DNA from 2 places in the Devosia rhizosphaerae genome. Region 2 is predicted to be linked to the other one. Evidence: riboswitches for the same ligand, from Rfam matches in the RefSeq annotation. Region 2 holds a riboswitch; the other holds the start of a gene.

Region 1 (14,852 bases), 370 kb from region 2:
CTGGCACGTCCCCGACACCGTCACTGGCCGTTTCGACATGATCAGCCTGCATCTGGCGCTGCTGTTTCGCAGGTTGCGGGCTCAGTCAGGACCGCAAAAGGACTTCAGCCAAGCTGTTTTCGACCTCTTCTTCAAGGACATGGATCGCTCGCTTCGTGAGATGGGGGCAGGAGACCTGGGCGTTCCCAAGAAGATCAAGAAGATGGGGAACATTTTCTTTGGCCTGCTCGCTGCGTTGAACGAAGCCATGGATCGCGATGACGCGGCTGCACTCGAGGCGGTGCTTGCGCGTAATGTTTTCGACGGGGAAACCGGACCCCATGTGGAGGCATTGGCCACCTATGTGCTCGCGCAGGACCGCGCCCTGGCTACGCAGCCGGCAGACTCGATCACCAGCGGAGACATTCGATTCGAGGGTACTGCATGACCACATCCAACTCGCCGCTCTTTGACGCCATTGTTCGACTTGACCGCTTACCGGCGACCGGCCGTTCGGTCGAGGTATCGCTTGATCAAGAGGTGCGGGCAGCGCTGGCTGAACAGTTGAAGGTCAGCGCCATCGAGTCGTTCGATGCAGCTTTGACCGTAGTCCCTCTGCGCGGCGGAATTCGCGCCCAGGGTCATATCAAGGCGCGGCTCGTGCAGCCCTCCGTTGTTACGTTTGAGCCGGTAACCCAGGACATCGATGAGCCGGTTGACCGCGTGTTTCTTCCTGAGGCTGAGGGTTCAAAGCCGACCCCGGGCTCGGAAGTCTTTGTGGATCTCGAGGACGAGGATTTCCCCGATCACCTGGACGGCCCCGAGGTCGACCTCAGCGCTTTGCTGATCGAAACCTTGGCCCTGGCTATAGACCCCTATCCTCGGCTTCCGGGTGAAAGCTTGGATGATCTCCCTGCTAAGGATGATGGCGAAGCAAGTGGCCCGTTTGCTGCACTTGCCAAGCTCAAGCCCTCGTCGGAATAGGCGTCTCGGGTGCAGGGTTGCACCGACCGGTTGATGGGATATGTTTGCGTGCCCTCCAGCCGGAGGCGCAGAACGGGCGATTATGACAGATACGATTACCATTTCTGTGGATGCGATGGGGGGTGACAACGCTCCTCGAGCGGTGATCCACGGTGCCCTCCTTGCCCTCAAGGAGCGCAACAACGTCAGGTTCATCTTTCACGGACGGCAGGAGCAGATTCATCCGCTCCTGGATGAATTCTCCGAGCTCAAGTCCGCCTCGGTCGTGCGCCACTGCGAGCAGGTCGTCGCGATGGACGAAAAACCGAGCCAGGCACTCCGCAAGGGCAAGGGCACATCCTCGATGTGGATGGCCATCCAGACGGTGAAGGATGGGGAGGCCGACGTTGCCATCTCGGGCGGCAATACCGGCGCCCTGATGGCCATGGCTACATTTTGCCTGCGCCCCATGGAAGGTATTGAACGCCCCGGCATAGCGGCGATCTGGCCCACCTTGCGCCGCGATATCATCGTTTTGGACATGGGCGCCACAATCGGCGCGGATGCGCAGCAACTCGTCGATTATGCCGTACTGGGCTCAGCCCTCGCCAGGTGTCTCTTCAACGACGAGCAGCCCAGCGTGGGTCTGCTCAACGTCGGCACCGAAGAAGTGAAAGGCCTCGACTCCATCAAGGAGGCCGGGCGGGTGCTCGCTGAAGCAAGTGGCAACGGGTTTCGCTACCATGGCTTCGTGGAAGGCGATGACATCGGCAAGGGCACTGTCGATGTGGTGGTCACCGAAGGCTTCGTCGGCAACATCGCGCTGAAGACCGCGGAAGGTACCGCTCGCCAGGTCGGCAAGTATCTCTCGGAGGCACTGCGCTCCAACATGATGAGCAAGATCGGCGCGCTGTTTGCCACTTCTGCTCTCAACGCCGTGCGGCGCAAGATGGACCCGCGGACCGTCAATGGCGGCGTCTTCATGGGGCTCAACGGGGTGGTGATCAAATCTCACGGCGGAACCGACGAGATCGGTTACAAAAGTGCCTTGGGCCTTGCATATGAAATGGGACGCAGCCGCCTGGTGGAGAAGATCAAGGACTCTATCAAGCGCTTTCCCATCAAGGCAGCCAGTGCTGTCGCTAACCGAGAAACCGAGGCATAACCGGCGTGACCAAAACGCGATCCATCATCCGCGGCGTAGGCGGCTATCTTCCCGAGAAGGTGCTGACCAATGCCGAACTGGCAGCCATGGTCGAAACCTCCGACGAGTGGATCCAGCAGCGGGTCGGCATCAAGGAACGACACATTGCGGCAGAAGGCCAGTTCACGTCCGATCTGGCTGTCGAGGCGGCTCGCAAGGCCATGGCCCATGCGGGCGTCACTCCTGATGACATCGATCTCATAATCGTTGCGACGACTACGCCGGACTATACCTTTCCGGCCGCGGCCACCCTGGTGCAGATGAAGCTTGGCATCCATCACGGTATGGCCTTCGACATCCAGGCTGTGTGCTCTGGTTTCGTCTATGCCGTGGCAACAGCCGACTCCTACCTCAAGAATGGCCTTGGCACCCGCGCTCTGGTCATCGGGGCAGAAACCTTCTCCCGCCTTCTGGACTGGACCGATCGCTCGACCTGCGTGCTCTTCGGCGATGGCGCGGGTGCAGTCGTCATGGAGAAAGTAGAACTGGCGGACGATGCTCCCGATCAGGGGGTGTTGTCATCATCTCTCCGCTCTGATGGCCATCACTGGGACAAGCTCTATGTCGATGGCGGCCCGTCCTCTACCGGCACGACTGGCCATGTGCATATGCAGGGGCCTGAGGTTTTCCGCCATGCCGTGGGCAAGATCACCGATGTTGTCTATGCGGCGCTGGAAGCCGGTGGCTACACCGTGGATGATCTCGACTGGTTTGTGCCCCACCAAGCCAACAAGCGCATCATCGACGGCGCTGGCAACAAGCTCGGCTTGCCGCCCGAGAAGGTGATCATCACTGTCGATGTGCACGCCAACACTTCGGCAGCCTCGGTTCCACTGGCCCTCAGCGTCGCCGTTGCCGATGGCCGTATCAAGCAGGGCGATCTGGTCATGTTGGAAGCCATGGGCGGCGGCTTCACCTGGGGCGCTTCGCTCATCCGCTGGTAAGTGGTTAGCGCCGATTGACCTTAGGCGTTTCAAGGCGTTAGTGTCCCTGTGGGTGGAGGACATAGGTGCCAACGCCAACCGCATGAGGGTATTGCGGTGCCAATGGTGCTGACCGGAGCAGAAGGATTCCTGTGGCAGGGTCGGTCTCTCGGAGATCGTACCTCAAGCTTCTTGCTGGATGCCGGCAGGAGCTTGTTCCAGTAGGAATCCCAACCTTTCGGCAAGACGGGGGTGTGGATGACGCAGAAGACAGTAACGCGGGCAGATCTGGCCGAAGCAGTCTATGGCACGGTCGGATTGTCTCGCACCGAGTCGGCCGAACTGGTCGAACGGGTTCTGGAGCTGATCTGCGAAGCCCTGATTTCGGGCAACAACGTCAAGCTGTCATCGTTCGGATCTTTTCAGGTGCGCTCCAAAAACGAGCGGATCGGTCGCAATCCGAAGACGGGTGAAGAGGTGCCGATCCTCCCCCGACAGGTTCTTGTGTTCAAACCGTCCAACGTGTTGAAGTCCAAGATCAACAAATCTATGGTTAGTGCTGAAAACTAAACAGCATCCAGCGAGTCTCATAGGCCAGTGGACAAGTCCCCAGACGCCTTCCGGACCATCTCCGAAGCGGCCGAAGAGCTAGACCTGCCACAGCATGTCCTGCGCTTCTGGGAAACCCGATTCTCCACCATCAAGCCGTTAAAGCGCGGCGGTGGCCGCCGGTACTACCGCCCCGAGGACGTCATGCTGCTACGCGGCATCCGGCACTTGCTGTACGATCAAGGCTTTACCATTAAAGGCGTGCAGCGCATCCTCAAGGAACAGGGGGCGCGCTACGTCATCGCGGTGGGCGAGGGCAAACCGCTCGAAGACCTGTTGCCGATGATCGAGCAGGCCGAGGCCGCCGGTGACGAGGCTGAGTTGGAAGAGGCCCAAATGACGGCGAACCCGGCGCTGGATCAGGAAGCCCGCGATAAGCTCTCGGACGTGATGCGCGAGTTGCTCGAATGCAAGCGCATCCTGGAGCGGGCGCGCGAGACCTAGTCCCGGCGTTCCTCGCTGGTGCGGGGTGGCGTTTCCGCATCGGGATCGGGCGCTGCAGCAGGCTCTTCCTTGGGGAAGGCATAAAAGAAGTTGTAGAGCGAGTAGGCGAGTGCGGCGCCCACCAACAGGGCCCAGAAGCTGTCCTGTGTCCAGATCAACTCCCAAGCGAGCCATACTGCCAGGAATGCGGTTACCGCGATGCGGCGCCACAATGGGCGAAACCAGGTCGCTTCGGTGCTCTTGAGTGCCATGCTTTGCTCCTTTGTCGCCCTTCTACCCTAAATACAGCGTGGGAAAAGAGCATAGGCGCCCCGCATGGACCTGCAGGGCGCCTGTCTGCGGCAACTTGAACTTATGCGTAGCTAAGGCGACGACGATGGTCCGCCTCCTGCCAGAGGATGAAGCTCGAGGCACCAAGGATCAGCAGGGCGCCGGGCCAGAACAGGAGATCGGGCACCTGACCCAACACGATCCATCCCAGGATGACGTTGAGAGGCAGCTTCAGGTCGTCGAAGGGCTGCAGATAGGTGGCGTCGGCCGTGTTGTACGCCAGGCTCAGGAAATACTGCGCGCCCGCTGTAACCACACCAAGCAGAACGATCAGCCACAGAGCGTCCCCGGTCGGCAGCATGAAGTCAAAGCCGGTCGCAAGGCTTGCGGGCAAAAGCCCGGCGGGCAACAACGCCACTGCCATACCCAGCAGGAGGCCGATCAGGAAATGGTTGGGTGTGATTAGTACCAGCATGTAGAGCGTGAGCGACTCAGGCTCTTCGTCGCGCGTCAAATATTTGGTGATGACGGAGACGCTGCCCCAACACGCGGCCGCGAGCAGCGGCAGCACCGAGGCCCAGGTGAACTGTTCCGACCCGATTTGGCTCACCAGCACGGCCCCCAGGAAGCCTACCACTGCGGCACCAAGCCGTTGCGGGGTGAGCTTCTCACCCAGAAAGAGCGTTGCACCGGCGATAACAAAGAATGGTCCGGTCATCGACAGGGCGACCATCTGCCAGACGGGCACACCACTGGCAAAGCCGAACGCGAAGAACTGTACGCCCACCGCAGAAATGAACGCCCGCGCTTCATGAAGCACCGGGTGCCGCGTCTTGAGTTTGGAAAAACCGATCCTCCAGATCAGCGGCAGGGCCACCGATGTCGCCAGCACATACTGCCAGAACACCACCGCGGTGGATGGCACGCCCATCTGGTAGGTGACTATCGGCGTGACGATGTTGGTGATGGCGAAGGTAATTCCTGCGCCGAGCATGAACAGCGCGCCGAGCAGGGCGCCGTTGCGGGAAGAGGAAATCTGGTTCATCTCGTGTCCTTTCCGTAACCAGTTTCCTCAGGGTTACGGGAAGGAGTGGCATGGCAGGCCCAGCCGTAATCGGCGTGGGCGCTGACACACAGCGCTTATCCCGTTCTCTTTCATCCGGACTATACCGTCGGCTCCGGAGTCGCACCGGATCTGCTGACCCCGACTTGCGTCGGGCGCTCGCGGGCTTGGCGTTGCCGCCTTACCGCCGGTGGGGAATCGCACCCCGCCCTGAGAACAATGCAAGGCGTTACCCCTGCACCGGTCTAAGTAGGGTAGCCATCGCAGGGAAGCAAGGGGTCCGGGCCGGCCGACTGAGGGGTGCGTAGCGGCTAGAACTTCCAGCCGAACTTGAGGCTCAGATTGGATATGCCGGCATTATGTTCGCACAATCCGGCGTTCGACATGTGTTCGTAAGCCAGTGTCGCGGTCGCGTTTTCGGTCAGGGTCATGCCCACGCCGAAACGCTCATAGAAATTGACACGGCAGCCATACTTGCGTCGGCCAAGCGGAGCTTCATCGCCCAAATAGCCAGTGTGGATGGCGCCGCCGAATGTGCCTTCAAGATAAAGCGGCGTGTCAAAGAGCTGTGCCTGCCATGTCAGCCCCGCGTGGAATAGGCTGTCTTCCCCGCGCAGGTTCACCGTCGCACCAATCTCTGGGCGAGGGGACCCGATCCACCGAAACGCGTCGAGGTCTGGCGAGGTGAACAGAACGTCGAAATTGACGTCCTCTAGCCGATCCCAAACCCAATCCTGCGGGTTCTGCGGCAGCATGGTGTAATGCACCAAGTGGTAGGAGGCGCCGATGCGCACCTCATCGACGATATCGAGTACACCTGCCGAGGGAAGGTCTTGGGCAACGGCTGGCATGCTCGTGCCAGCTAGTGCAGCCATCAACAGCAGGCAGGATCTCAATGTCGCCATCGAACTCACTCTCGAACACGCATCTAGCAGGCAGCTGCTGCTAAGGACCCGCCAAACCGGCCCGTTTGCTTGCAGGCAAGAAGGAAGCATGGTTGTGGAGCCTTGGCAAGGACGGGCCGCTGACCCACACCGCGCCAGTCGATGACCACTGCTGTTCAAGGGTCCCACGGAAGGTGCCCAGCCCATCCGCTTCCCGCGGAATGAAAGGGGGCTCGGGAGTACTGTTGCTCATCTATCACGCATGCCTAAAACCTGCGCGGAGCAGCAGCATGGGTTTGACTTCAACCGTGGCGAGCTTAGCATTCCCTTACATCCCGCTGATTTGCCCGTGACACCCATGCCAAAAACTGCGGCCCTTGCTGGGCTCCTGCTCTTGACGTCTACCGCTGCTTTTGCCGGCGAACTCGAGGTCTCCGTCTACGGCGGGATGAACGAAAGTTCGCATACCCATGGCGAGCTTTCGAACGGGACGAGCGTGCAGGGCGGCTACTTCAAATGGGAAGGGCGCTCGTTCGAGGGGCCGGTCTACTATGGCGCTCGGCTGACCTACTGGCCGGAGAGCTTCGCCAGCTGGGGCCTAGCGCTCGACTTCACCCATGCTAAGGCCTATGCGGATTTAAGCCAACTCGGCGCGCCAGGCAATTACACGCGCCTCGAATTCACCGACGGGCTGAACCTGCTGACCGCCAACGCCCTTTACAAACATGATTGGGAAAACGGCCTCCGCGCTTATGTCGGGGCAGGGGCCGGCGTCAGCATTCCTCATGTCGAGGTCACAACTACTCCCAGCACTGTCGTGGGGGCCACCGAGACCTTCGAATACCAGCTAACCGGGCCTGCCTTCCAGGCACTGGCCGGCGCCAGCTATGAGTTCGCCGAGGATTGGCGTGTGTTTGGCGAATATAAGCTAAGCTATTCGGTTAACACCGCGCGCCTTGCCGATGGCGCGGGGACGTTCTCGACGAACTTCACCAGCCACCATGTGCTAGGTGGCATCAGCTACTCCTTCGACGCCGGCGAGTTCTAGAAAAGCGGGGCAGCAACACCGCGGTTCGCATCGTTTGCTAACGTGTGCGACGGCCTGGTCGCGGCATCAATCATGCTGCGGCATCAGCGGCTGACTGCTTGAAACGCCCGCACAAGGTCCTGCAGCTCGCGGTCCTTGGTCTGCTCTATATCTGTCGCCGGGGTGTAGCCGTCAGCCTCCAGGGCCCGCCTGAGCAGGACGTGAATGGCGGCAACCGGATCCGGCGGCGGGTCCTGCTCAAGACGCCACTTGTTCATCGCTGATGCGAGATCTTTGTCCATGTTCAAGAGAATCGTTACTTCTTCATCCAGCTGGATAGGGAGGTTACGCAGCAACATGTCGATAGCGGTCCTTCGGCTTCTTGCCAAGATGTCCACGCAGTATTCGCACGGCAAGTTCCGGCGTCCGGTAACGCTAACCCCCCGCAATTTTATCAATTTCGTCCTCTCTACGGCTCAGGGCAGAGCCACCTCGATGCATCTGACGGCCAATGTCCTGCGTTGCAGCTCCGTATGAGCATCGATCTGCAACAGCCCCAAGCCAAGCGGCTCCTGGTGGTTTTCGGTACGCGGCCGGAAGCCCTCAAGTGCTTTCCCGTCGTTCGCGCAGCGATGGCGAGACCTGGCATTAAAACCAGGGTCTGCATCACCGCTCAGCACCGGGAGATGGTGGATCGTATCGTCGAACTCACCGGCATGCCCGTCCACGACGACCTCGACGTCATGCGCCCTGGGCAAACACTCGCTGGGGTCACTGCGCAGGTGCTGGCGGGAGTGCAGGAGGTCATCGAAGCGTTTCGCCCGGACGCAATCCTTGTGCAGGGGGATACCACGACCGCAATGGCAGCAGCCCTCGCAGCCTTCTATCAGCGTATTCCTGTGGCGCATGTGGAGGCGGGGCTACGCAGCCACGATATCAATTCGCCTTTCCCCGAAGAGCTGAACCGGCGGGTCCTTGGCGAACTTGCGGAGTGGCATTTCGCGCCGACTGAGCAGGCGCAGCGCAATCTGCTGGCGGAAGGCAAGAAAGAGGCCAGCGTATTCGTCACCGGCAACACGGTCATTGATACCCTGCTGCATTTCTCCAAGGCTATGGATGCCGATCCCACCATCAGCGCCTCTTTTGCCCAGCGGTTTGCTTTTCTCGACCCCACGAAAAAGCTGATCCTGGTTACGGGTCATCGACGGGAGAATTTCGATGGCGGGATCGAACGGATCTGCACCGCCCTGAGCCAACTGGCCGCCCGGCCCGACACGCAGATCGTCTACCCCGTTCATCCCAATCCAAACGTGCGGGACATTGTTGATCGCCGGCTTCGGGGCACACCTAACCTGATCCTCACCGATCCGCTGGACTATCTGCCCTTCTTGTACCTACTCAAGCGCAGCTATCTGGTGCTCACTGACAGCGGCGGCATTCAGGAGGAAGCGCCTGCGCTTGGCAAACCGGTGCTGGTGATGCGGGAGAACACCGAGCGTCCAGAAGGGGTGGAGGCCGGTACAGCCCGCCTGGTCGGCACGGACGTCGACAAGATTGTCAGCACGGCTATTCAGCTCTTGGAGCAAGAAACCGCCTATCTTCAGATGGCTGAGACCCACAATCCCTACGGGGACGGGCGGGCAGGCGAGCGCATAGTCGACCTGCTAGCAAGCCGGATTTAAGCCAAGCGCCCAAGGGCCAGCCTTCAGCCCTCAACGGTCATGCTAATGCGGGGGATGGGCCTGGGCTTCGCTGACGGCCAGTTCGGCCATGGCGAGCGCAGCCTCGCGCGTCTTGGCTGCTGCCACGAAGCGCCCGTTGTGGCAGAAGCTGGCGCCAACCACACCCGAGGCAGCCTCGAGATCTGCATTGGTCAGCCCAGCCCAACTCGCCGGCAGATCGGCGCGCGTTTCGAAGCCCTCGTCGCCCCGCCGGATCGTCGTGACGCACCAGTCCCGATCCCGCGGATGCACGACAAACAGCAGGTGCTCGGCGCCTGCTTTAACAATAGCCGGACGGAAGGGCATGCCCATGGGCAGCTCAAGGATAGGCCTCGAGCCCGCAGCCTCGATGGCCTGGCTAACAATGCTCTCTGCCCGCAGCTTGGCGGCGTAGCGCGCCACCCGGGCTTCCACGAAACTGCGGGCAATTGCCAGCGCCCCATGGAACGCCCGGTCATCGGCTTCTGGCGTCTTGTCGTCGAACACTGGTTTCAACGTTTCGAGCAGTACCGGTAGCGTGAGGTCCGCCAAGGGGCCCGTGGGGCTTAGCGCGCCATTGTCCGTGAGATCTATCGGGAGCACGAAATCGGCGTCGAAGGCCGCATAGACCTCTTCGACATGCTCTGCGGGAATGCCGCTCGCTGCGAGATAGTCCCGACCGTGATGTCTCCAGACCAGCCCGAACGAGCTATAGGGCTGCCCATCCTCGCGCAGTGGGGCGCCCCGTTGATGATGATCGAAGATGGCGTGCTGCGGATCATAGGCGCCGCCCACATCATAGATGATGCGATCAGTGCTCGGCGTAATCCATTCAGGTGCCCGGCTGCGCACGATCGCGGCGTCCGGATGGAGCCGGGTAAGGACAACGCTGGAGAGCAGCTCATCCGCATGAAATCCGCCCGAATGGGTCACAAGATAGGCGATGGTCATGCGAACTACTTCAGTAAGAGGTTGCGAGTTGGTGCGGGTTCTCACGCGACGAGAGCTGAGGCGCTCGCAGGAAAGACTCCTTTGAACCAAGCAATACTCAGGTTATCCAGGGTTAACAACAAGTAAGCTGCATCGTCTCCTCCACCTCACCACTAACTCGTGATCTCTTCGTAACCCTAGGGTTGATGGTCATCACAGCAGAGATCAGTAGCCGAGCGCAGCAGGTGGAGGAACGCAGCCGCTCCTCCACTCATTGGTTCGGTGAGCGGCTTGAGTCGTTCGGACACAGAGCAGAAATGCAACAAGTTCATTCTAGCCCTTGGGCTTTCCACCGCGCTGGTTGCAACCCCGGTACTGGCGCAGGACGCTGGTTGGGACCTCAATACCGACAACCAGATCGATCAGAACGAATTCTCGACTGGCTTCACCGGCACCGGCATGTATCGCAACTGGGATGCCGACACGAGCGGCTATCTGGACAACAATGAGATCGGCACCGGCCTTTACGGCGCCTATGACCGTGACGCCAGCGGCGGCATCTCCGAAGATGAATATGCTCGTGGCGGGCTTTTCGACAATGACTACGGCGACTGGGACACCGACGAGAGCGGCTTCATCGAAGAGCCCGAATTCCGGGCTGGCTGGGATACGACCGCCCGCTACAACGAGTGGGACGCCGATGGCGACGCCCAGCTGACCGAGGATGAGTTCAACCAAGGCGTCTACACCTCCTTTGACCGCGATGACGATCAGGTCTTGACCCCCGACGAGTTCGGTGCGCAGCCAGGTGATCTCGGTGAAGAGGGCTGGTTCGACTTCTAAAGATCCGCAAGTCGAAGGTGGGCCGCTTGGCCCACCTTCTCGTTTTCAAACTAACCCCGCATCATGCGCTGCCCGCCGACAATTGCAGCGGCACCCGCGACCACAGCGGCATCCTCGACCAGGCCAGTCGTCGTCTGGCCGTGCTGTTCCATCGCCTTCAGCCGGGCCTTCCAACCGGGGTAGGAGGCCAATACGGCCGTCGTGCCACCCACCGCCGCACCCAGCCACCGGTCGCGACGGGGCGAGAGCGCCGCCCCCGCAATGGCCGAGGTGATGAACCGAGCGGTCAAACCAATCGGTACGATTCGGTCCGGCGCCGATTTCTGCTTGTCCCCGGCAATCTCGGCCAAGGCCAAGGTCACCGCCCCGGTGACGACCATCGGATGACTCAAGAGGCGCGGCGCGCCATTATCTTGGGGCAGTAAATCATAGGCAGCGGCTACAGAAACGGTGGCGAGCGGTGTCATCGCACGTTGTCCGGCCACGAGGCCCATCAGAAATGAAGCAAGCACAAGCAATCTCCCGTTAAGTATGGGAGATCAACCGGTCGCGGACCGGGCAGTTCCCTCGCATCCTCAGCCGGCTCTCTCGTTTATTCGCCGCGCGCCGTTTCGGCGATGCGCCGCTTGAACGGCACCCGTAGCGCGAAGAACAGGGCAGCACCGCCAAAGCAATAGGCGGCATAGCCGAAGCTCTGCAGGTCGAGATCGATACCGATGTCGATCAGATAGCCGGCAATGCCCGGTCCCAAGGCCGATGCGGCGACCAGCGCCGCCGTAGCCAATGCGCGAATGGCTCCGATATGCCTTGTGCCGTACACCTCGGCCCAGAGCGCACCCACCACTGGTGACATCATCCCGGCAGTCAAACCGAACAAGATGAAGAACAGCGGGTTCGACCATTGGGGTTCAATGAGGCCCAAAACCAGGCACCCGATCCCTTCGGGCAAAAGGAAAACTGGCATCAGGCGCCATGCGCCAAAGCGGTCGACGAGCGCTCCCGCCAAGAGCGACGTCACGACGACGGTGAGCGCCAGGAGCGGGTAGGAGGCTGTGAAAAAGGTCAGGTCCCACCCCTTGAGCTCCACCAGATGCGCCTGGTGAAACATGTAGAGCGTGCCAATCGCTGGTGGTGCCATGATGCCGGGGATGATCATGAAGAACAGCGGATCGCGTAATACCCGGCCACGATTCCACTGCGACCCAGTCAAGCTGCCACCGGTCTCCCCATCCGGGTTGACCTGTCCCCGCGCCACTGCGCGCTTTCCATCCGGTGGGTCGCGCAGCAGGAACCAGATAATGGGGCAGATCACCAGGAACAGCGTCAGGGCGGTGCCGAACCAAACCTCGCGCCAGCCAAATGTCAGGATAGCCAGGGTGATCATAAACGGGGTCAAGGCGTCGCCAGTGGCGGTGCCAAGTCCCGCCAGCGAGATCGCCCGGCCGCGGAAGCGGTTGAACCAGCGCGACATGGTCGTCATCGCAATGTGGCTCAGCATGCCCTGGCCAAAGAACCGCAGCGCCGCCAAGGTCAGCACGAGGGTTACAATGTGGTTCTGTACCGACATGGCGAGCGCAACCAGTCCCAGCCCGACAGCCGAGGCAATGGCCAAAGCCCGGGCGCCGATCCGGTCCGCCAGCCCACCGGCCCAAACCAGACAGACGGCGCTGGCAAGCGTTGCAATGGTGTAGATGCCGCCAAACGCCCCGTGACTGAGTTCGAACTGGGTTCGAATGGCCGTATTGAACTGCGCGATGAAGATGGTCTGCCCCGGTATCGTCGCAAACGCCATGGCGTAGCCCCCCGCGATCCATTGGACCTGACGCGCTGTGAGTTCGGATAGGGGCGGAGATTTGGTCTGGGCCGTCATGCTGGAGGCGATATCCGGAGCTAACAGGCGCAGAAGCGCCTGCTGAATTGTCCGCTGGCATTCGCGAAGCCTCGGACCGTGGTGGGTGGAAAAGGAAACCGAGCAGACTGCGGCTCGGATGAAGCTGGGTCAAACTAGCCCAAGTGTCGGCCGATCGTAAACCCTCGCGGCATGGTCGCCTAGCGTTCGGAGGACTGCGCGCAGGAGATGCAGAACCGGGTCGCTGGATCGACCCTGAGCCGCCCGGCAGCGATAGGCTCACCGCAGTCTTCGCAATAGCCATATTCGCCCAGTTCGATGCGGCGCAGGGCCGCCTCTACGGCAACCTTGCGGGCACGCCGCCGGACGTCCGAGGCTTGCGCCAGAGCTTGCCCCTGCATGGCGTCCATCCTGGATAGCCGCCCGACGCTCTGCTGGTCGAGGGCCACGGGCGCGCGGTCCTGTTCGGTAGCTTCCGAAAGCCGGATCAGCTCCTCCAGCTCCTGCTGGAGCCGGGGGAGCATCTCGGTGGAGAGATCGGAATCTGGCATGAATCCGGGCGCTCGCTTCCTAGCGGAACAGCATCACGGGGATCCGGACCGAGCGGATCATTTCGGTCGTGGTGCTGCCGATGATGAAGCTGCGTACCCGCGAATGGCCATAGGCGCCCATAACCAGGAGGTCGATGTGGTCGGCTTCGGCATGGGCTGCGATCACCTTGTCCGGTTCGCCCGGTTCGATCAGCGCATCGACGGCGTAGCCTGCGTTGCGCAGGGTCCCCGCCGAACTCTCCAGCTTGCCGCGGTTCTCTGGGGTCTCCTTGCCCACCATGATCATGGTACAGGCAAGACCGGGGAACAGCGTGCCCGCAGCAATGTGGTTCACGGCCTTCATGATGCTCTCGCCGCCATCGAACGCGATCAAGAACCGGTTGACGGGCTTGAAGGCGCGCGATGCAACAAGAACCGGCTTACGACTAGTGCGGGCGACACGCTCCAGATTAGAGCCGAGGTGCAGCTTGGCAAAGTCGGCTGCTTCCCCCCGCTTGCCGATAAGGACGAGATCGGCGTCTGCTTCGAGCTCATGGACCGCATCCACAATGTCGCCCATGCGCAGCTTAGCGTGCACCTCTCCGACCCCGGCAGTGAGCAGCCTGGATCGGGCGGTGTCGACGATGAGACGGCCCCGGTCCCGCGCGAGCTTGGCGCGTTGCTCGTCATGGGCAGCCAGATCGTTCAGCAGGGCGCTATGCGCGCCTGCTTCCAGATTGCCGCTGAGATCGACTGGTGCGCTGGATACATCACGGCGCCCGATTACATGAACGACGTCCACGGAGGCTCCGATGGTCGTTGCGACCCAGGCGGCATGGTCCAGCACGCTTTCAGAGTAGACCGAACCGTCTACGAAGGCGATGAGCTTAGGCATTGGTGATCCTCCCTTAGTGTCCCATGAGGCGTTCGAGCGCCCCTGGTTTGTCATGGATAGCCAGTCGGTCGACGATGGTCTCGCTGGCGTTGTTCATGCCAACCAGTTGCACCTCCGCGCCTTCGCGGCGGAACTTGAGGATAATCATGTCCAGCGCCTGGACGCTTGAGATATCCCAGATGTGGGCGCGGCTGACATCGATGGTGACCTTGTCGAGCGCCTCTTTGAAGTCGAACGCGGCCGTGAAGTCCTCGGCCGACGCAAAGAAGATCTGCCCTTCCACCGTATAGGTGCGTTCCCGGCCGTCATCGGACGCAACTGAAGTGACGCGGAAGATCTGCGATATCTTCCACGCAAAGAAGATGCCGGACAGTAGGACGCCGATCAGCACGCCGATTGCGAGGTTATGTGTGTAGACCACCGTGACCACGGTCGCGAGCATGACGATCGAGGAGCTGCGGGGATGCACGACCAGGTTCTTCAGCGACACCCAGGAAAAGGTACCGATCGAAACCATGATCATGATCGCGACCAGAGCCGCCATGGGGATGATGCTGACCAGATCGCCCAGCACCAGGATCATGAACAGCAGGAACACCCCGGCCATGAAGGTCGACAAGCGGCCACGCCCGCCCGATTTGATGTTGATGATGGACTGCCCGATCATCGCGCAACCTGCCATGCCGCCAATGAAGCCAGTGGCCGTATTGGCAATGCCCTGGCCGATGCACTCCTGGTT
Region 2 (14,852 bases):
GCGTCTTGCCATCTTCAAACGCGCCGCAGCCGGCGCCCGTAAAACGCTCCGGGGCCAGAACTGAGGCAATAGTCTCAGCGCATCGCGCACTCTCAACCAGCAAGCCGCCCAGTCTAACGGGGCGGCTTTGTTCTTTGCTCAGCACCAGATCTTTGGTGCGCCCATCAGCGAACAGGAGCTGCCAGACACATGGAGTGGATCTCGGCGCGCTCCCTCAGTGGAACGGCTTGGCAGCGGGCTGGTTGAGTACCTGACCACCGAATTGGTCGGGCACGTCGCTTCAGGGCAGCGGTTGGGCCGGACACTCGCACCGCTCGTGCTGGGCCAGGTTCGCCACAAGGAGTTATGACATGCCGCTAAGTGCCATTGCACTGAACTGTACCTTGAAGTCGTCGGGCTCGCCGTCTTCTACCGATCTCCTTCTAAGCCAAGTGCTGGAGGCCTTTCGCCAGGAAGGCGTGGAGGGTGAAATCCTCCGAGTTGCCGACTTCGACGTCAAACCAGGTGTGAGTTCGGATGAAGGCAATGGCGACCAGTGGCCACAGCTACGCCGGCGCATTCTCGATAGCGACATCCTGATTGTGGGAACGCCTATTTGGCTCGGGCAGCCCTCCAGCGTCTGCAAGCGGGTGCTGGAGCGCATGGACGCTTTCCTCGGGGAAAAAGATGACGCGGGGCGGCTGGTTTCCTACGGTATCGTGGCCGGCGTGGTCGTGGTGGGCAATGAGGATGGCGCCCACCACGTTTCAGCAGAGCTTTACCAAGCCCTCAACGATGTCGGCTTCACCCTGCCCGCGAATGCAGTGAGCTATTGGGTGGGTGAGGCCATGGGGTCGACGGACTACAACAAGCTGGAAGAGACCCCCGAAATGGTAGCGAGTGCCACCAAAGCGCTGGCGAAAAACGCGACACATCTGGCCCGTTTGCTTGGGAAAAGCCCCTACCCGGAGCAGTAGGTTCTCCCCTCTAAGCAGTTAGTTGCGCCTTGCACTCAAATCGATCGGATGGTCGCCAGCGCCTCGACACAGGCTGCGGCGGCTTCCCGGCCCTTGTTGTGGGCGTCGTCCCGGCTCCTGACGATTGCCTGTTCGTCGGTATAGGTGGTGAGAATGCCGAACGTCAGAGGCACGCCGGTGGCGAGCGAAGCCGACATCAGCCCCATGCTCGCCGCTTCGCTGATGTACTCGAAATGGGCGGTGTCGCCCTTGATGACGCAGCCGAGGCAGATCACTCCATCGAAGCGGCCACTCTGAGCCAGCTTCTGCGCGATTAGCGGGATCTCGAATGCTCCCGGGGCCGAATAAACGTTATCGTCGCCTACCGAGAGGCCCTGTTCAGCAAGATAGGCAATCGCCCCGTTCCGCAAACCGGAGGTGACCTCTTCATTGAAGCGGCTCACGATGATGGCCAGCCGCGTGGTGGCGGTCACAGTGTTGTCAGACATGGCGGAATCCTATTGATGGGTGAAGGTGTGCCCAAACTTCTCGCGCTTGGTGGCGAGATAGGCTTGATTGAATGGATTGGGTGGAATGACGAGCGGCCGCATCTCGCGCACGGAGACACCGAGGTGCTCCAGCGCCGTGGCCTTGGCCGGATTGTTGCTCAAGAGATCGAGTTGCTTGATGCCCAGCGACTGGAGTATTTGCGCCGCCATGCCGTAATCCCGAGCGTCGGGGGCGAAGCCCAGGGTCGTGTTGGCGTCGTAAGTGTCCTGGCCCTTGTCTTGCAGCGCATAGGCCCGGATCTTGTTGGCGAGACCAATACCGCGCCCCTCCTGCCCCCGCAGATAGATGAGGGCGCCGCCCTCGCTCCCAGAAATCAGGCGCATTGCCTCCTGAAGCTGAGGGCCGCAGTCACACCGCAGTGAACCCAGAGCATCGCCGGTCAGACACTCTGAATGCAGCCGAACCAAGGGTATGTCAGGCAATGGGTGCTTGACCACAGCGACGTGCTCGCTGCCATCCAAGATGGACCGGAATGCATGAACCCGCATGGGCTCGTCGGAAAAAACCGTGGGCAGTTCGGCACTACCGACTTCCTCGATCAGCTTCTCGGTGCGCAGCCGATGATCGACAATGTCCCTGATGCTTACCACGGCCAGTCCGTGGCGGAGCGCGAACGCCTCCAGATCCGGCCTGCGGGCCATCTGCCCGTCGTCTCGCATCACCTCGCAGATAACGGCTGAGCGCTGCAGCCCGGCAAGTCGCATGAGATCAATCGAGCCCTCGGTATGCCCGTTACGGACCAGAACACCACCATCCGCACTGCGAAGAGGAAACACATGGCCCGGTGAGACGACGTCCATAGGATTGACGGCGGGATCGGCGGCGACCTGAATGGTTCTGGCCCGGTCATGCGCCGAGATGCCCGTGGTGATGCCGTCGCGCGCTTCGATTGAGATCGTGAACGCGGTGGCCCGGCGGGCACGATTGGCTGATACCATAGGCGGCAAGCCAAGCCGATCCACCTGGGCACCTTCCAGCGCCAGACAGATCAATCCCCTGCCCTGCATGGCCATGAAGTTGATCGCTTCGGGCGTCACATGCTGGGCTGCCAGGATGAGGTCGCCCTCGTTCTCGCGGTCTTCATCGTCCACTAGCACGACCATCTTGCCGGAGCGGAGGTCGGCTAGTGCTTTGGATAGGGCTGACATAGGCGCTCCACATATTTGGCAATGACGTCGACTTCGACGTTGAGGGCGTCACCGACCTCAATGGACTGCAGGTTGGTGTGATCCCAGGTGTGGGGAATTATGGTCACAAAGAGCGACGCTTTGCCGGACACCGCATCGGTGATCCCGTTGACCGTGAGGCTTATGCCATTGAGGGCAATGGAGCCCTTCTCGACGCAGTAGCGCGCCAGCTCCGCTGGAATCTGGAACTCGAGACGACGCGATCCCGCTTCGGGCAAGATCGCGCTCAGAAAGGCTGTGCCATCCACATGGCCTTGCACCAGATGTCCCGAAAGCCGGGTTTCCAGGCGGACGGAGCGCTCCAGGTTGACGAGCTTTCCGGGCGCCAACCGCCCCAAATTGGTTCGATCGATCGTCTCGGGACTGACGAAGAACGTCGCCATCCCTTCTGACGCGAACGCGGTCACGGTCAAGCAGACGCCGTTGACCGCGACGCTCTCCCCCAGCTCTAGATCAGGATAGCCGGTCTCAAGCTGCAGCACGAGGCTTCCGCCTTGGCGCTCTATGGTTGTGACACGTCCCAGTTTCTCAATTATGCCCGAGAACATCGTGGTCCTTTTCCGTTAGCTCATGCAGTGCGCCGTCGCGCGGATGAATGGTGATGCGGTCTTCTGATCCGGAGGATCCGCCCTGCTCGATGAGAATGAGCTCGTCCCAAAGCGAACTCTTGAGCACCTCGGCGGTTAGGCGTGGACCCGCCTCGACTAGCACCTCCAGTGCTCCCTCCTCGGCAAAGCGGCGGAAGGCTGCGGGCAACGCGTCCTCGATCGACACGCTGAAGCCGCGCTCTCGGGCCGCATTGAGGTAAGCGGCAGGAACGCGCCTTTCTCGGTCAAAGATCGCCAGCAGTCGATGCTTGTGGAGGACGTCCGGCACGTGCCGAACGGTAAACTCCGGATTGTCAGCGAGTATGGTGCCCGAACCCGTCGCGATCACATCCGCCCGCCGGCGCAGGTGATGGGCAAAGGTCAAGGAGCGCGGTGAGGTGAAGGTCTTCTGTCCTGCAGGGGGTATCATGCTGCCATCTGGCCGCACCGCCCGTTTGACCGTCACCCAGGGCAAGCCGGTGCGGATGCGCTTATGAAATGGCGCGATAAGCCGCTCTGCCACTGGCAAGAGCTCGGCTCGGCGCGGATGCTGGAGATCGGCAAGGTAATGCACCTCCAGCCCTGCGTCCCGCAGGCGCTCGCCCCCAGAACCTACCACGCTGTCATTGGGATCTTGGCTGCCGATCCAGACGGCGCGCGCTGGGGTGGAGAGAATTGCATCGGTGCAAGGCGGTGTGCGCCCGGTGTGATTGCAAGGCTCGAGCGTCACCACGACGGTATGGATGCGCTCGACCAACCCTGCTTGGCGACAGAGGCTAATGGCAAGGGCTTCGGCGTGTCGCTCGCCAGCTTTCTGGTGGGCCGCGATGGCAAGTTCGTTTCCCTGCGCATCGAGTAAGACGCAGCCCACGGGAGGATTGGGTGCCGTGGCGCCTTCGAACGCCTTGGCAGCTTCGATTGCCCGCGCAAAAGCGCGCGCTAATATGGCGCCGCTCAGGGAAAGGTTGGGATCTGTCTGGTTTCGCCCCATGTTCGTCCTCATCTAGGTGACGAACTCAGGGCCAATGACAGGAAAAGCGCCCCTCCGAAACGAAGGGTCGCCGCTCACGTCATCTGTTCTCTTCCATCCGGACTATACCGTCGGCCTCGGAATTGAACCGAGTCTGCTGACCTCTCCATCAGGAGAGCGCTCGCGGGCTGATGCGCCAAATGGCACAAACACCGCCGGTGGGGAATTGCACCCCGCCCTGAGAACGTACCCGATCGACATGATCGGGCAGCCGCATGTAGGCCTAGAGGTGGCAGGATGCAAGTCGGTTCAGTTCCGCCGCAGAACTAACGTGATCGTTGGTTCGAGGGAACTGCGCTACTGGACTATGCTACTCGCGCAATTTTACTCCCCTACTTCCGCTGCAGCCCAATTCTGACGACCTTGTCGTCGGGTGCGATGACACTGAGACGGTGGGTGATCGCTATAATGGTGACTTCATCCCTGATGAGCCGCAATTGGTCCATGATGGACTTTTCCGACTCGGCGTCGAGCGCTGAATTGGCTTCATCCAGCAGCACGATAGCGGGGTCGCCATAGAGCGCGCGAGCAATGGCGATGCGCTGGCGTTCGCCACCGGAGAGCTTCAGGCCTCGCTCGCCGACGATGGTGTCAAAACCAGCATCCAAGCCTTCGATGAAGTCGAGGATTGCTGCCCGTTTGGCGGCGCGTTGGAGGCGGGCCGTGTCGAACGCGCGGCCCAGAACGATGTTGGTCGCCAGCGTATCATTCAACAGCACAATGTCCTGCGGCACCGCAGCCACCTGGGCAAACCAATCCGAGCGGGAGACCGCATCGAGATCAGTGCGGTCGACCGTAATGGTCCCGCTCGCCGGCGGCATGGCTTTCAAGAGCAACTTGAACAGAGTGGACTTGCCGGCGCCCGTGTCGCCCGTGATGTAGGTGATGGTGCCGCGCTGGGCGGTGAAGCTGGTTGGGGAAAGGCCGCGGCCATTGGGGTAAACGAACGAGACCTCGGTGAACGCGACAACGCCCTCGGTGAGGGCGAAGGGATGGCGGCTCGTCGGTTCCACATGAGCCTCTGCCTGCCACATCCGGGCGAAAGGAAGGAAGTTCGAGTAGGACTGGGCCAACTGCTGGATGGCCTGCCCCATCATCTGGAAGGGCATGTTGAGTTGGAGAAGGAGCGTGTTGAACAAGACAAGATCCCCCACCGTCAACTCGCCGGACGTGACGCGCGGAACCAGCAGCCAGAGGGTGATGGCGAACTGTGCGGTGAGCGCCAGGCCGAAAACAGATGCATATTTCACCTGGGTCGTCGCGTACCGCCCGAAGGCCTCGAGCACCGATCGCTCACGACTTGTGAACTGGCCAATCATCCACTGGTCTGACTGAAACTGACGCAGCGTTTCCATTGAGGATATGGCGTTGCCGATGAAGCGTGAGCTTGCCTGGGATTGCTCGATGGCTTCGTCGAGATGCGGCCGGGTCACCGAAGTCGCATGGGTAACGAGCGCCACGTACACCACGCCATAGGCAAATACGATAAGCGCGATGTCGAAGTTCAGCACGGTCCCGAGCAGGCCAAGAGCCAGGACAAGCTGTGCGACGCTGGGAAGGATCGCCGCGAGGGCAAACTGCACCACTATGTTGAGAGCGCTTGCACCCTTGTGCTGGGCACTTTCGATCTCAGCCGGGTTATGATCGAGAAAAAAGGTCGAGGTCTTCTCCACCAGTCTCGCGAAGAACGAGGTGGACGTGACGAAGTTCAGGCTCTCCGACGTCATGAATGTCAGAAAGCTGGACATCCGCTGAAAGGCGTAGGCAGCTCCCATGAGGACTGCGTAGACCATGAAGCCCCAGACAAGACCGCTGACCATTGTCGCGGAATTGAGCTGGTCGATCAGCCGCGAGAAGAGATAGGGAGCGCCGATACTGGTGAGCGTGCCAACCATGGTGGTGACAAGCACTGCGAGCAACGCCAGCCGAGCGGTCTTGAGGTACTTTGCGAGAATGGTGCGAAGTGGCGGCGAGATCAGAGCCAGGTCGATTTTCACGGTCACTTCCTCTCGCCGCGAGGTCTCGAAGCGTAGTCGATTCGGGAACTGCGCCAAGAAAATTGTGTGACTGGATGTAGATAGCGCCCAGAGGCGGACATCTTCGAAAGCCTGGCTCTTTGAGCCGCTGCAACGAACCCATCGCCATGACCCGCGTTGCCCTCACTGGCAACGGCACGTTCGGGAGACAAGAATTGGCCGATTATGAGCTTCTGTATTGGTCCGTCCCTTTTCGTGGACAGTTCGTACGAGCTGTCCTGGCATTTGCCGGCACGACTTGGACCGAGGGCGGAGATCAAAAAATCGCTGATCTGATGGAGGGGCCAATTGCGGACATGCCTGTGCCCTTCATGGGACCGCCCGTGCTGATCGATCGAAAAGCCGATTTCGCCATCGCGGAAATGCCGGCCATTATCCTGTATCTCGGCGAAGCGCTGGAGCTCCTCCCCGACACTCCGCAGCTGCGGGCAATGACCATGAAAATCGTCAATGATGCAAACGACGTCATTGACGAAATCACCCTCAACGGGGGCCAACAGATGTGGACGGAAGAGCGCTGGCGGGAGTACGTACCGCGCCTCAAGAAATGGATGAGCCTCTGGGAAGAGACTGGCCGGCGGTATGGACTTGAAGCCGATGCCGGCCACATCCTAGGCGGCAGCACGCCGGGCATAGCCGATGTGATTACCGCCACCCTATGGACCACAATGACCGAGCGCTTCAGTTCGGTTCGTGCGGTCTTTGAGGAAATGGCGCCCATGACGGCAGCCCTGTGCAGGAGGATATCGTCTCTGCCGTCACTCGCCGCCTTGGCAGATGACGCGCGCCGTGACTACGGAACGGCTTATGCCGGCGGGCAAATTGGTGCTTCCATGGCTAAGGTGCTGAACGGCTGAACCTCACCCACTTCTCGTCCCGCCCGTCTCCAGTTGCGCTATGTAGTCTCGCAGCATCGTGGCTCGGCGGGGGCGAAAGTTCTCGTCTCCCTTGCGGACACTCTGCAGGCGATCAAGCCGGAACATGCGGAAATCCCGCCGCAAGCAGCACCAGGCCAAAACCGTCAACGTCCGTTCGGAGTACATGATGGCGAGTGGCAGGATGCGCCGGTTGCTGATGGCGCCGGCACCGTCAGAATAGCTGATGTCGAGGGCGTATTCATGCCAACAGGCCTCCCGAACGGCATCCAGAAACACTGGGGCGCTTAGCTGCCGGTCCGGGCGATAAACGCGAGAAACCGCATGGAGGAGTTGCTGTTCGCGGTCGCTGGGCAGTGTCGCAGCAACCTTCGACAGTACCGCGTTTGCGGCCGCAGACATGGCAGGGTCCCGCATTGCCTTCACTTCAGCGAGCCCGAGGGCGATGACCTCGATTTCCTCCCTGGAAAAGGTTTGCGGCGGCAGAGCGTAGTCTTCGACCAGCCGATAGCCATAACCACGCTCCCCCTCGATTCGAGCGCCTGCAGCGCGGAGGCTATCGATGTCGCGATAGAGCGACCGCAGAGAAACTTCCATGGCTTCGGCCAATCTGGCGGCCGTGATGGGTGGCGGCATCTGCCGCATGAGTTGAAGCAGGCGAAAAAGCCGGTCTGTTCGGGCCATGTCTCCAACTGCCGGAAAGTGTCAGTTGGACTGCCTTATACCCGCAGCATTCCAAACCTCAAAGGAGCTGCAAATGGCAGTGAAAACAGTCGCCCACGTCAACTTCCGCGGTCAGGCACGCGAGGCGTTGAGCTTCTATGCGAGCGTGTTCGTAGGCGATGTCGCCATCGTCACCCACGCCCAGGCCTATGGCACGACAGATGAGGCGGAAGCGAACCTAGTCAGCTGGGGTCAGGTGGTCTCGACGGACGGTTTCGCCCTCATGGCGTACGACGTCCCCGCTGCCATGCCTTTCGATGCAGGCGAGATCCCCTTCTTCGTTTCTGTGCGGGGCGCTGACGCTGACGAGATCTCCGCCTATTGGAAAAAGCTCACCGAGGGCGCAACAATTATCCAACCGCTGGCGCAGTCCGGCTGGGCCAAGCTTTATGGGATGGTCAAGGACAAGTTCGGCGTGACTTGGGTCCTCGACGTGCCCGCTTACCCCGCATGATGCGCCGGGGCCTGGCACGGTCGGGCCCCTTCCGCACCTGGCTGTTCGTGCATTCGGCTTCAACTGGAAACGCTATCCAGCTACGGGACGATGAAGCCAAAGCGGGGCGGCGGGACCAGGGGACCAGAGCAAGGCCGTGCACATGAGAACCGCGAAGCATCCGAGCGCTGGAGCGCTGCCCATGTTGTCCCAAAGCGTCCCGAATAGCGGCGCGCCTATTGTTTGCCCAAGTGCAAGCATCAGGAACGGCAGGCCCAGCCCGAATGCAGGCTGGTCGGCATAGAGCTCGATGCCCCACAACAGGAATACCCCGCTCGACACAATATAGGCGAACCCGAACACGGCCATGACCGCAAAGCCGAGCCATGGCGCTTGCGGCGCTAGCGCAAGTCCGACCAGCGACAGCGCCATGCCGCCGATGGCGAAGCGGTGAACGCGAGCGGTACCGAAGCGCCCGGTCAGTATCCCCGTTCCGATCCCGACGATACCGGCAACGCCCAACACGATCCACGCCGTGGCAATCTGCACGTCTGTGAAGTGCGCATCCTCCCGCAGGACATTAGCGCCAAAGGTCCAAACTGCAGTGCTGGCTGCTCCCGCCAGCAGAGCGCTGATGCACAGCTTGGCCGTACCAACGCGGCTTAGATGCTGCAGCGAGACTCTGGAGGTTTGGTCGTCGTTCGCGCGCTGAGGCATGACGAAAATGAGCCAGACGCTCACGCCAGCACCGATGCTCGCGAAGAGAATATAGAGGCCCCTCCAACTGCCCGGAAACAAGATGACCGCAACGCCAGAAAAGATGATGCCTGCGGCCGTGCCGGCGTTGATTGCGCCATTAGCCCGAGGTCGCTGCATGGAGTCGAAGGTCTGTGCCACCGCTGTTGCTAGGGGTGGCGAGGTCAGCCCAGTGCTTAAGCCCGCCAGTGCCATCGCCAAGCCCAGGGTCCAGGCCGATGCTGCGGATGCGGCAAGCGCCAAGCCACTGACCGCAAGGATGCCGGCAACAACGGTCTGCTGGCGAGAGCTAAACTTGGTGCCAACCATGAATGTTGCGCCGATGCCGAGACAGTAGGCAGCAAAGGCACCACCCCCAATCCATCCAGCACCTGCCGCGTCAATCGCGAGATCGCGACGGATATCGGGCAGCATCAGTCCATAGGCAAACCGCGCCAGGCCATAGGTGAGAGCGGTGAGCGCGAAAGCGGCAGCAACCAAGTTGACCTTGCCCCTCATTGCGACCGCTCTTTTGCAAGAGCCACAAGCGCGCTGGCCGCCCGCTTCGCTTCGCCCACGACGGCGTTCGCCGACACACTCGCCGCCGCCGTCGCGCCTTCAAACAGCAGCCATATCTGCACCGCCAGAGCCGGATCTTCGCGTCCCAGGTTTTGAGCGACGCGCCGGGCAATCTCGCGCTCGAATTCCGCCTTCTGCGTGCGCACAAGAGCCACTATCTCCGCGCTAGCGCCGGCATATTCGCTGCGCGCCCGCAACAGCATGCAGCCGCGTGCCCCATGCTCATCCAGCCAAAGCTGCAACTGGTCGAAGAGGTCCGCAAAAGGATCAGCTGGGTTCTTCCCTTCCAGCCGCGCCATGAAGTGTCGATGCCGCTTCTCCAGCACCGCTCGCACTAATCCGTCGCGTGAGCCAAAGTGCTTGTAAAGCGTGCGCGTCGACGCCCCCGAGGGTGCGAGCACTGCATCGACGCCAACCCCACGGAACCCACTTGCCTCGAATACACTACTCGCGCCGGCGATGATGATCTCGCGCTTGTCCATGGAGTGAAGTGTAAAGCGTGCGTTTTACCCGGTCAACGCTCCGAGCCGTAATTTTGGTTAGGCTACCAGGGAGCGGTGCCCTGTGGTTCCACAAAGCGGCCGGAAACGGCATCCTCGCCTAGCAGGGCGTATTCGACCGGCAGGCGCGCGCCCTCAGCGGGCGTCATGAAGCCGTTGTGGCCGGTCAGGTCCGTTCTGACGTAGCCGGGTGCCACGGAGTTGACGACGATCGGTGCATCCTTGAGTTCAGCTGCCAACTGCACCGTAAGCATGTTGAGCGCTGCCTTGGAGGCATTGTAGCCGATCAACCGTGCATCATAGTACGGAGAGGTTGGGTCACCGTTGATTGCAAGCGAGCCCAACGTGGTCGAGAGATTGACGATCCGACCAGCTTGGGATCGACGCAGCAAGGGCAGCATGGCTTGGGTGACTGCGAGGGTGCCTAGGAAATTGGTCTCCATTAGCCTGCGGGCCGCAGCGACCGCAGCGACCGACGGTGGACCGTCAGCGGCATCCACGATGCCGGCATTGTTCACCAGAATGTCCAACCGCCCGTAAGTGTTTGAGATTTCTTCGGCGGCAGCGGTGATGGTAGCATTGTCATTGACGTCGATTTTGATGGGTTTGACGGTCAGTGCTGCTGCGACGAGCATGGATGCAGCCTGCTCTCCGCGCGCCGTATCGCGCGCGCCGAGCAGAACCGTCACACCAGCCTGCGCAAGCTGGCGTGCAATCTCCAGCCCGATCCCTTTGTTGGCGCCGGTGACAAGGGCGATGCGGTTCGTATCTGTCATGGAAATCCTTCTCCAATTGGTGTTTTGGACCCACCGGAAATATATGAAGGATTGTTCGCTTTGAGGATTCGCATATGGACGCAACACCCCCCTTGCACCTGAAGTCCCGGAAAAAGCCGCGTCAGGCTCGCTCAGAGATCACGGTCGAAGCTATATTCGAGGCGACTATTCAGGTTTTGCTGAGCGACGGCATACACCGGTTGACGACGACCCGAGTCGCCGCTCGGGCCGGCGTCTCGGTCGGGACCATGTATCAGTACTTCCCGCACAAACAGGCGTTGCTCTATGCGCTTAACGAGCGATATCTCGAGCTACTCGCCCAGCGTATGGAGAGGGCGTGCTTGGAGCAGCACGGAGCCCCTACAGCCACAATGATGGAGGCCCTTGTCACCTCCTATTGGGAGGCCAAAACAGAACGCAGCGATGTGACTCGGGCGCTCTACACTTCCGTCGTCGAACTCGATAACTCGGCACTCATCGGAGCTTTCTCTGCGCGCATGGATGCTGCTACGGCGGCGATGTTGGGGAGTGCCTCAGATGCACACTATGCCGACATTTCCCTCGTGAACACCACCCTGATATCGGTGGTCTTCGGCACTGTTCGCAATGTGTTCGAACGCAACCTGCCTCACTCAGTGCAGATGGACATCCGACGCCAGCTGATCGCCATGTGCCAATCATACCTACTGGCATCATCGAATTAGTCAGCCCGTATGCTCACTGTCGCGCCGGAGAGAGCCCAATCAGGTGGCGCAATCACTAGGAGCTACTCGCTACGTCGAAATCTATGTGCTGGACGAATGAAAGTGTCGGGCAACGTCCTTGAACAGCATGAGATCCTGAAGGGAGTCTTCGAGGGTCGTTCGTCCGGGCTGGCCGCTAGTGATGCTGTCGTAGAAGGCCGAGAGCTCGATGCGGAAAGGGTCTTCGTAAACCGGCCCGATAATTTCGGTGCCTGTTTCGCTGTCGCTGGAGGTGGTGATTTCCAGGCGCGTGGGCAGGTTGCGGATATAGGGTGTGTCGTAGTTTAGCTTGAAATGCTGGTTGTTTGTGAGCACTTCGATACCGGCATCAAAGCGTGAAACCTCGTCGATAACTGCTTCATAAACCGCGGTAAAATGGCCGTAGTCAAAAACGGCAACCACAGTTTCACCGCCATGCTGAACGGCGTAAGAACAGCTTTTTGGCGCGCCTAACAGATCCCGCATGGCCGAAAAGCTGTGGGAGGAGAGGCCCGTGAGCACTTGGTAGGCACGGAGTGCGTCGGGCGGGCAATCCTCGCCCATAACCGAGTGGAGCATGGACTGGGTCCGCGCCCGACCTTCAGCGATGAGTTCGGGCGCCAAGTCGTCGGGTTTAAAGACATTGCGGGTCTGGCGGACGAAGAACGGCGCCTCGCGGATGATGTCGCGCACCCGAACATGACGAATGGCCGGGAGCGGCGGCAGGCGCTTCTTGAGTTCAAGAAAGGGCCGCGAGAACCGGCGCATGTAGCCGACGAAGACGATCTGGCCGGGCCTTTGCGCGATGTCGAGGATGGGGCGCAGCTGCTCGGCCGTCAAACAGGCGGGCTTTTCAATGAAGACGTGCTTGCCGGACCGGATCGCCTGCTCCAGCAGCTCGGCGTGCAGGTGGTCCGGCGTCAGGATGAAAACGGCGTCGATGGTCGGGTCGGCGATCAGGCTCGCCGCGTCCTGATGACGTGTGGGAATGCCGTAGCGCTCCGCCACATAGCCGACCAGGCTGGGCGACACGTCGGTGATCGCGGTGACGCGAAAGCGGCTGTCGTCCGCCAACAGCGGCAGGTGCATGAGCTGGGCGACTTCACCCAGGCCAATCAGCCCCACCTTGATCGGGTTGCTCATGGCGTGATCGCCTTCATAAAAGCGAGGTTGCGAGCGGCCAGCTCGAGCGGGGTTTCGCTCATGGTTTCGGCGACGTCCTGTTCGACCACGATGGGGCCGGTAAATGCGCGAGCCTGCAGCACGCGCATCACCGCCTGGATGTCGACCGCTCCGTCAGGCAGCGGGCACATCACCCCTGCCCCATAAGACTCTGCTACCGAGAGCGTGCCATCGAGGACACGCGCGCGGACAGTAGGATCCACATTCTTGAGGTGCATGTAGGCGATGCGAGGGAAGACCTTTTCCATGTAGGCGACTGGGTCTTGGTCCCAGAATGCGTGGTGCCCGGTGTCGAAACAGAGATCGATGTCTGTTTCGGCGAGCAGCCGGTCGATCTGCGCCTCCCGCTCGACTGCGGTGCCAATATGGGGGTGAAAGCTGAGCTTGAGCCCATGCTCCCCTTCCACCACCTGCTGTGCATCCCTTAACAGGGCAGTGAGCGCCTGCCATCCGCTCTCGTCGAGCACACCCTCCTGGCCCGGCGGGTAGGCATTGGACTCGTCCATGACTACCAGATGCTGTGCTTCGAGGCTGACGAGCAGGTCAGCCAGCTCCGCCAACGTGGCGAGCAGTTGCGGACCCGAAGCGGCGTCGGAGAAGGCGTGGACGTGGGTGGCGCCGATCATGGTCAGGCCGCGCTGCGCCAATTCTTCGCGCAGGAGAATGGGATCGTTGGGGAGAAAACCGAACGGCCCCAACTCGGTGCCTCGGTAACCGGCCTGGGCAACTTCATCTAGGTATTGCTGCCAGGAGTAGGTGTTGCCGGTTGGGTAGTTGATGCCCCAGGAGCAGGGTGCGTTGCCGATAAGCATGGCGGTTTTCCAGGATTGAGTGCTTAGCCGTCCACGTAGATTGGATTGCTGATCGCGCGGCGAATGGGTTGCTCGGCGAGATTGCTGCCCTTGAGTTGCCAGGGTAGCTCGCGCGCCCCCATGGCAGCCGTTAGCTCGGCCAAAAGACGCTCGCGACTGGCGGCCGCGACGATCTCGGCGCGCAGGAATTTCTCTGCCCGCTCAGGCACTAAGGTGATCGCCCAGTCGTCGCTGCCGATGGTGGAGATGCGGACGGTTCCCACTGCATCAATGAGCATCAGGAGGTCCCCTTTTGCACCTCGGACTGTTGCACAAACCTGGTCTAACTGTGGTGCAGTGCCGCCCATACCTGTTGTGCCGGTGCTGATTTCGAGATGGGGACCGGTTGGGCTCTCGGTGATGTAGCCATGGCCGCGCTTCATGGCGCCGAGGATGGCATCTTCGGAAAGCTCATCGAGCCACAGGACGGTGGTGGGTCGGGCCAGCACCAGAGGACCTTCCGGCATGAGGCGATCGGGCTGGTGGAAGTCCGAGCCGCCGATGGCGGAGAGCTTCATGCCTGCGGCGAGGCGCCGCTGGTAGCGCTCGAGCGAGATCCAGTTCCAGGCCAGCCAGGTCGACTGCCAGACCTCCTGGCAGTCCGCTTCAGGGAAGTCGTAGTCCCAGGGGATGGTTGGTTTGTCGTGGTTGATGGAGAGCAGCCCACCCTTGTCATGGACCAGTTGCGCCAGCTTGTGGGCGTCGGCGGGTCGTGTCATGCGGAAGTCGATCCACTCGTCCACGCCATAGACATTGGCGTGGCCGGTGGCGGTGGTGACCTCCATGGCCCGGACGAAGACGAGGTCCGGCGAGGATTGTGGGTGGAAGTAACGCCGCTGCGTGATGGTGTTGTGATCGGCTACCGCGAGAAAATCGAGCCCGGCCTGCCGCGCTGCCTCGTGCAGCAGTTCAGGGGCGCCACGCGCGTCGGAATGGAAAGTGTGGCAGTGAAGGTCGCCGCGATACCACCCTCGCCCCTGGCGAACCGGAAAGGTACGCGCCGGCTGCGGCTCGATGCGGCGTTCGGTGTTGTCGAGGCTGATGGTGACGCTGGCCTCGGCGCCCTGCTCGGGGATCTTGTAGAGCCCCAGGATGACATTCCAGCGGCCCGGCTGGATCTCGCCATGCACA

The links. A riboswitch is a leader RNA that binds a small molecule or an ion and turns the genes downstream of it on or off. The one in region 2 is predicted to bind FMN.
Region 1: it holds a riboswitch for FMN, as region 2 does, so the genes downstream of both, QOV41_RS13805 (DMT family transporter) here and ribD (bifunctional diaminohydroxyphosphoribosylaminopyrimidine deaminase/5-amino-6-(5-phosphoribosylamino)uracil reductase RibD) in region 2, are expected to answer to the same signal.

Annotation. Positions count from the first base shown of each region.
Region 1 covers NZ_CP126539.1:2,810,577-2,825,428, reverse strand. Annotated here, with positions in the region: gene QOV41_RS13840 (ubiquinol-cytochrome C chaperone family protein) at 1-427, shown strand, start outside; gene QOV41_RS13835 (YceD family protein) at 424-963, shown strand; gene plsX (phosphate acyltransferase PlsX) at 1,046-2,107, shown strand; gene QOV41_RS13825 (beta-ketoacyl-ACP synthase III) at 2,113-3,090, shown strand; gene QOV41_RS13820 (integration host factor subunit alpha) at 3,328-3,639, shown strand; gene QOV41_RS13815 (MerR family transcriptional regulator) at 3,667-4,122, shown strand; gene QOV41_RS13810 (hypothetical protein) at 4,119-4,373, opposite strand; gene QOV41_RS13805 (DMT family transporter) at 4,475-5,437, opposite strand; FMN riboswitch at 5,536-5,677, opposite strand; gene QOV41_RS13800 (acyloxyacyl hydrolase) at 5,767-6,360, opposite strand; gene QOV41_RS13795 (outer membrane protein) at 6,698-7,387, shown strand; gene QOV41_RS13790 (hypothetical protein) at 7,471-7,725, opposite strand; gene wecB (non-hydrolyzing UDP-N-acetylglucosamine 2-epimerase) at 7,900-9,048, shown strand; gene QOV41_RS13780 (MYG1 family protein) at 9,091-10,017, opposite strand; gene QOV41_RS13775 (EF-hand domain-containing protein) at 10,288-10,839, shown strand; gene QOV41_RS13770 (DUF4126 family protein) at 10,890-11,351, opposite strand; gene QOV41_RS13765 (MFS transporter) at 11,432-12,709, opposite strand; gene QOV41_RS13760 (TraR/DksA family transcriptional regulator) at 12,889-13,239, opposite strand; gene QOV41_RS13755 (universal stress protein) at 13,259-14,113, opposite strand; gene QOV41_RS13750 (SulP family inorganic anion transporter) at 14,127-14,852, opposite strand, start outside.
Region 2 covers NZ_CP126539.1:2,443,152-2,458,003, forward strand. Annotated here, with positions in the region: gene QOV41_RS12060 (hypothetical protein) at 1-64, shown strand, start outside; gene QOV41_RS12065 (flavodoxin family protein) at 351-956, shown strand; gene ribH (6,7-dimethyl-8-ribityllumazine synthase) at 992-1,444, opposite strand; gene ribB (3,4-dihydroxy-2-butanone-4-phosphate synthase) at 1,454-2,653, opposite strand; gene QOV41_RS12080 (riboflavin synthase) at 2,629-3,240, opposite strand; gene ribD (bifunctional diaminohydroxyphosphoribosylaminopyrimidine deaminase/5-amino-6-(5-phosphoribosylamino)uracil reductase RibD) at 3,221-4,270, opposite strand; FMN riboswitch at 4,352-4,499, opposite strand; gene QOV41_RS12090 (ABC transporter ATP-binding protein) at 4,642-6,306, opposite strand; gene QOV41_RS12095 (glutathione S-transferase) at 6,453-7,202, shown strand; gene QOV41_RS12100 (helix-turn-helix transcriptional regulator) at 7,206-7,904, opposite strand; gene QOV41_RS12105 (VOC family protein) at 7,978-8,397, shown strand; gene QOV41_RS12110 (MFS transporter) at 8,470-9,630, opposite strand; gene QOV41_RS12115 (TetR/AcrR family transcriptional regulator) at 9,627-10,172, opposite strand; gene QOV41_RS12120 (SDR family oxidoreductase) at 10,235-10,966, opposite strand; gene QOV41_RS12125 (TetR/AcrR family transcriptional regulator) at 11,041-11,670, shown strand; gene QOV41_RS12130 (Gfo/Idh/MocA family protein) at 11,752-12,831, opposite strand; gene QOV41_RS12135 (sugar phosphate isomerase/epimerase family protein) at 12,828-13,682, opposite strand; gene QOV41_RS12140 (CehA/McbA family metallohydrolase) at 13,706-14,852, opposite strand, start outside.